Regions from separate parts of the Peribacillus sp. JNUCC41 genome, predicted to be linked through region 1. Evidence: riboswitches for the same ligand, from Rfam matches in the RefSeq annotation. Region 1 holds a riboswitch; the other holds the start of a gene.
What was found. A riboswitch is a leader RNA that binds a small molecule or an ion and turns the genes downstream of it on or off. The one in region 1 is predicted to bind glycine.

Region 1 (3,426 bases):
TCCCGGTCGAAACTTCTCCGTTTTGGTTCACTATCCCTTACAGGCCTTTTCGTTGTTTCCTTGGTCACATTTTTCCCCTGTTTGGGTTCATTTTCTTCCCTATTTCTTTCCCTTGGCTTTCTTTTATTCTGCTCCCGGTCTGGAATGAGCGGAAACTTGAACTGTCCTTTTGGATATTGAAACAGGATTTTCGTATCCGGGTCTGGGGTCTGGGACATTTTTTCCACTTTTTGATTGTAAACTTTTATTTCTTCTTTCTTTGACTTCGAAAGCTTTGAAAAATCCATTTTCTTTAATGTCTCTTCATCTAGCGGCTCATCTATAATTATTTCTTCGATTTCAATAATTTCCTCTGCTTGGAACCATTTTTTCATCTTATTTAGCCATTTCAAAACTATCACTCTTTCTACATCTGTAGTTATGTAACTAATTCTACCAGTTATTTTAAAAATATCGAGAAAATTTAAGCTGAATTGGGATTAGCATCTATTTTTTTATCGCATTCCTGCTAACTTAACGGAGTTCGCAGAACTCCTACCCTATTAAACCCCTTCTGGAATGAGATTAAACCTATCGATTGCGAATTAACATTAGCCCCTAGTCTACTATTTAAATAAAACACCGCTGTTAAATCGCGTTTACAAAGAGATTAAGTTTTCATGCAGCCTTGGAAGCAGACTGGCCAATTCATTGCAACATCCTTCATGAAACCGCCGGCGGCATTCAAATACATGCCGCAACCCATAAAACACCGTTCGTTAATACCGAACGGTGTTTTGTGGGTTTCTGCGTTTTTTTTGCAAACAAAGACCAAAGAAGACTATTTCCATTCATAAAAACTGCATACAACCTGCGCCACTGATTTGGAGGCAATCAAAAGGGCATCTTCATCAATGTCGAATTTAGGATGGTGATTGAAATAGGCCTTCTCCACTCCTTTCGGTTTACAGCCAATGTAAAAGAAGCAGCCAGGAATCTTTTCTGCATAATACGAAAAATCTTCCGAACCTGAGAAAACCGGAAATTCCACAACATTCTTAATATCATTGTCATTCATGCTTTCCAGGCTATTTTTCACGAATTCGGTCAGTTCAGGGTCATTATATAACGGAGGATAATCGGGCACATATGTAAGCTCGCACTGAACATCAAATTCCGTTTCTATCCCTTTAACGATCCGGTGGATTTCCTTATCGATCAGCTGCTGGGTCTCTGCCGTCATATAACGGACATCCCCTTCAATTTCTATACGATCTTTAATGACATTAAAGCTTCCCTTTCCATCGAAGGAGCCGATTGTGACTACTCCCATATCAAATGGATTCAAGCGACGGCTGATTACGGTTTGTATGGCTGTCACGAAATGGGCGCCTGCCACAATGGTATCATTAGCCATATGCGGGGAGGAACCATGGCCGCCTACACCCTTTATGGCTAATTTGAAATAGGTCCGTCCAGCCATCGAATAGCCGCTGCGATACCCGACGACCCCTGCTGGATGGGAAGGGAATAAATGGATTCCGAAGACAGCGTCCAGTTCATCCAAAACCCCTGATTCCATGATGCTCTTTGCTCCACCAGGAGGTGTTTCTTCTGCATGTTGATGAATTATTTTGATCGTACCTGATAGGGAATCTTTCAGCTCAATGATGCAGTCTGCCAATACCAATAAATAAGCGGTATGCCCATCGTGTCCGCAGGCATGCATGACACCTTCATTTTTTGAACGGAACGGAACCTCCGCTTCTTCTGTAATCGGCAGTGCATCGAAATCGGCACGGAGACCTATCGTTTTCCCTGGTTTCCCGCCTTCGATCGTCACGATGATCCCTAATCCATTTCCTGCATTCGTTTGAATCGATACATCTTTCCCGTTATAAAAATCAATGATATATTTTGCCGTTTTCTCTTCTTTGAAGGATAGCTCCGGATTCTCGTGTAAATGACGGCGGATTTGAACCATTTCCTCTTTACGGGCTTCCAGCATGTTCATTAATTTGCTTTTCAAATTCACGATCATTCTCCCCCATTATTTTAAGTTGATTGGCCTATTAGTAAGTTCCATGTTCGCTGCAAACCTTTTGTATGCATAAAGCCAATTAAAAAAGGACAGAGAAGGGTTGCGCAAACCTGCCGCTCCCTTCTCTGTCCTTTCACCTGAGAATTCAACTCCATTTTGGTCGTGGAGATTTCCCCGTTGGCGGCACACTTCCTGCGCGCTGTCCAGAGTTGCGTCCAGCTGCGGTTCCATTTACCTGAGAGATTTGCTCCAAGGGATATTTTTGGAACTTGCTCCTTCGGTGGCTCAATGCTTTGCACTCTCCCACAACGTTCACAAGCTCGTTCTATCGTTTTATTCCGTATTTTCAAAATATTACAATTTCATTATCACCGATAAAAAAATAAATATCAACTCTAAAAGTCATAAACTCTATTAAACTTTAAAAGGACCGATGTCAGATGCTGACACGGTCCTTTTATGATTCAATATATCATTGTTCACGCTTTTTGTTTTTACCCATAATGAAGATGGGCTCCAACTCATTTTCTTCGTAAAGAAATGATAGAGCCGTTATCGGAACATGCCCGCTGGCAAAGAAGCTCATCGCCATTTGCGCAAGAATATCATAGCCCGTATCATTCTTCACATCGGCAATGATGATGACATCCTGATGGGGAATGGCAACAGCCATGGTTCCCTCGATCTTGTCCTTCATTTCCCGAAGCCATGATTCATTCAGGATCCTGCTGGCATCATACCCATCATTCGTGTTCAAAAAATAAAATGCATTACCTGCAACGATATCCGACTTCATTTCAGTGGAGAGGGAACGGGCATTGAAAAGGGCAATTTCACGGATCCTGTCACCCTGCCAATTTTCCCGTTGAATCATCTTTTCATCTATAAGACGGTAGGTTTTCCCTAAATCAAGGGCATAAAAAATCCGGGTTTCAGCCGTATGCTCATCGAATAAAAATGGATTTCCTTCTTCCGATTCCATCGGAAAGGAGGTCGAGCGGATGACTGGGAAAATGAATTTCTCCTTGCCTTCCATGCTGTGTTCTCCCCCCATCACATTCAGGGCCTCTTCCACGTAATAGATAATTTCATCGATGGCCTTTTCCTGTACGTTTTCATAGTTAGCAAGTACAGGAGGCAACTCGATGGTGATTCCCTTCCCGGTCTTCACATTTTCCACCCGTAACGTATCTTGCTTGCTATCGAATTTGAATGTGCGATTTTCATCTTTTAAACGTTCTTTCAGGATATTTTTCAGCTTCGTGCTGTCCATTTTCATGACTGACCCTCCTCTTCATTGAAAAATCCCCAGCGAGAAGGGGAAATTAATTATAGTGATTGAATGAATTCCTCAATTTGTTCTTGCGTTTTGCGATCCTTGCTCACAAATCTGCCTAGCTCTTCAC
Region 2 (3,426 bases), 1.4 Mb from region 1:
ACTCACCGAGTTGGAAAAAATGGAGCAGCAACTATCTGTACAAACACAGCAAATAGAATCAAAGGATTTCTTGCCTCTTAATTCCCGGCTACCTCTCTCTGATTCGCCTGATCCACCTTCGTTATGCGCATCTTATAAATCGCAATCAGCAGAATGAACCAAACAGGAGTAACGAATAAGGCAACACGAGTGTCGTCCGCAAGTGCAAGAACAACAAGGACGAATGCCAGGAAAGCAAGGATCAAGTAATTGGAAATTGGATAAAGTGGTAATTTAAATTTGTTCTTTTTCACTAGATCTGGTCTTGTTTTACGGTATTTCAAATGACTGATGACTGTAATTCCCCAAATAAAGATGAAACATACGGTAGAAATACTTGTAATCAAGGTAAATACTCCTTCAGGCATTAAATAATTCAAAACAACAGAAATTAAAATGACAACAGTTGAAAAGAACAATGCATTGGATGGTACTTTACGGTCATTAAGTTTTGCAAAAGGTACAGGTGCATTTTTATCTTTGGCAAGTGAGTATACCATCCGGCTTGTACTGAAGATTGCGCTGTTACATGCCGAAGCAGCCGATGTTAGGACGACAAAATTAACGATACCAGCAGCTCCAGCAATACCTACAGCCACAAATACTTGAACGAATGGGCTTTCCGTTGGGATGATTGCGTTCCACGGATAAACACTCATAATCACAATAAGTGCGCCAATGTAGAAAATTATAATCCGAATAGGAATATTATTGATCGCCTTGGGGATAACTTTTTCTGGATCTTCTGTTTCACCTGCTGTAAGTCCTACAAGTTCAATGCCCACAAACGCAAACACTACCATCTGGAATGAGAGGACAAAACCATTTATTCCATTTGGGAACATACCCTCGTGACCCCATAGATTCGTGAAACTTGCTGCGCCTGAATCAGTGGAAAAGCCTTTAATAATCATGAAAATACCGATAACAATTAATGCTAGAATAGCTATGACCTTAATTAATGCGAACCAGAATTCCATTTCGCCAAAAAGTTTTACGGTTGCAAGATTCATAAATAGCAAAATGACTAGTGCAATTAATCCAGGCATCCACTGCGGTACGGAAGGAAACCAATACTGAGTATAAAGTCCAACTGCTGTTAAGTCGGCCATTGCGATTGAAATCCAGCAGAACCAGTATGTCCAGCCGGTTACAAATGCTGCCATATTACCTAAATAGTCTCTTACAAAGTCAACAAAGGAGTGAAAGTTCAAATTAGATAAGAGTAGTTCTCCAAGTGCGCGCATGATTAAAAAACAAATGATGCCTGTAATCATGTAAGCAAATAGAATTGATGGTCCAGCTAAATGAATAGATTTTCCTGCTCCAAGAAATAATCCCGTTCCGATTGCACCACCAATAGCTATGAGTTGTACGTGCCTGTTTTTTAACCCTCTATCCAACTTTTGTTCCTGCATACGATTCCCCACTTTCTACTTTTATAGGCTACTTGGAATTTTTCCCTTATAAAGGTTCAGTCCTTCAATTAGTGTGTATTATTAGCATACTGGGAGACTGCCTTATCAGTGTAAGCGCTTTCTTGGCAGGTGCTAGATATAGTTTAAGGATAGACTCATTTATCTACATATCTCCATGCACTCTCCTCTCTTTTTATCTTTCCAAGTACAAAAAAAGACAGAGGAAAGATAGGGATTTTCCTAACTTCCTCTGTCCTTTTACCTGAGAGTTTAACTCCTTCGGTGGCCTATGGCTCTCTTCAGAGACGCGTCCAATTGTAGTCCTTTTACCTGAGAGATTAGTCCCCTGCTTTTTAGGGTTTGCTCCTTCGGTGCTAAACAATGTTTAGTCTCTCCCACAATCTTCATCCGCTGGTATAGAGTTGTACTACTAGTTGTATATTATCGGGTTTTAATGGATATTTCAATCATTATCTGAAAAGGCACTATTTTCTGATAATTAAATATGGACAAGTTTGAACTTTATGAACAGTGTATAATTTGAAGTTATTAGCTACGAAAAAACAAGCTTATAGCAGCTTTTCTATGTCGCAAGGAATCCCAAACAAGCTTATGTATAAGCGAAACAATTTTACATTTTTCCGATTGACAATACGGTGAATTTTAAAGATGGGAAAGGTCATAAAGTCTATAGTTTTAACATAATTAATGTATGGAAAAAGAGAAAATTCGAGACTCGCGAAAATCCTTGCAGCAGTAAAGATTGTCTAGGAGCTTCCTCCCTAAGTTCAGCAGTATCAGAAGCCTTCTCTTCAACTTCTTCTTCAGCCCCACCACCTGCTATATTAGCAATGATGACTATTGCTAGAACCCATACCCACCACTTCTTTGGCTTCTTTAGCTTGATTTTCTTTTCCTTAACCATTAAGCCTTATACCCCCTTTACAGTTTTTCAGACGGACTGTTGTAAACAAAAATAGAATAACATAATTTGGATCAATACGGTTTATATTTATCATCACGCATTCATTTTCACAATGCTTGACGTGTTAACGAAACCATCTCCCATTTCACTTTACCAGCGTCAAACCAGGCCCCTAATTTGGTTAGCCTCTTCTTTTAAAACATATCCATAAAGTATGATCCATTCTATACCTTACCTTGATAAAATGAAATATTTTAAGGGCATGTTTAGGATGATCCAAACACACCCTTATAAAAATTCAATTTATCTAATTCAGCAAATCCTGTGGTAATCTGAACCACACCTTACAAATGATTCTATTCTTTTCCTTAATCTAACTCATAATAACCACAAACAACATACCCTACTGCTTTTGCTGCCACGAGAAGGGCATCTTCATCGATATCAAATTTAGGATTATGATTAAAATAAGGTTTTTCTACTCCTTTAGGTGTACAAGCAATGTAAAAGAAGCAGGAAGGGATTTTTTCAGCATAGTAAGCAAAGTCTTCAGATGGCGGCATTGCTGGAAATTCCATTACTTCTTTAATATCTTTATCCTTTGCATTCTTAAGAAACTCAGCAACCTTTCCTGTTAGATCGGGATCATTATATAAAGGTGGATAGTCATTCGTATATGTAAGATCACATGTTACTCCAAACTCTTCTTCAAGTCCTTTTACAAGGCGTTTAACTTCCTTTTCAATTTTTTCTTTTGTTTCAACAGTCATATAACGGATATCGCCTTCAAGCTCTACGCTGTCTTTAATTATATTAAATGTTCCTTTTCCATCAAAAGATCCAATAGTAATCACACCAATATCAAATGGACTTAATCGACGGCTAATAATCGTTTGAGCAGCTGTAACAAAATGAGCACCAGCCACAATGGCATCATTCGCTAGGTGTGGTGAGGAACCATGTCCACCTCTGCCTTGAATTTTTAATTTCAGATAAGCCCTGCCGTTAAAAGAATATCCAGCGTGATAACCAACAACTCCTGCT

Region 2: another riboswitch for glycine. It lies ahead of JNUCC41_RS21670 (amino acid permease); the one in region 1 lies ahead of JNUCC41_RS01705 (amidohydrolase).

The regions. Positions count from the first base shown of each region.
Region 1 covers NZ_CP062163.1:355,588-359,013, forward strand. The annotation lists gene JNUCC41_RS01700 (DNA translocase FtsK) at 1-392, opposite strand, end outside; gene JNUCC41_RS01705 (amidohydrolase) at 821-2,008, opposite strand; glycine riboswitch at 2,233-2,336, opposite strand; gene JNUCC41_RS01710 (DUF1444 domain-containing protein) at 2,493-3,299, opposite strand; gene JNUCC41_RS01715 (thioredoxin family protein) at 3,350-3,426, opposite strand, start outside.
Region 2 covers NZ_CP062163.1:4,449,507-4,452,932, reverse strand. The annotation lists gene JNUCC41_RS21670 (amino acid permease) at 78-1,457, opposite strand; glycine riboswitch at 1,706-1,762, opposite strand; glycine riboswitch at 1,766-1,865, opposite strand; gene JNUCC41_RS21665 (hypothetical protein) at 2,146-2,382, opposite strand; gene JNUCC41_RS21660 (amidohydrolase) at 2,751-3,426, opposite strand, start outside.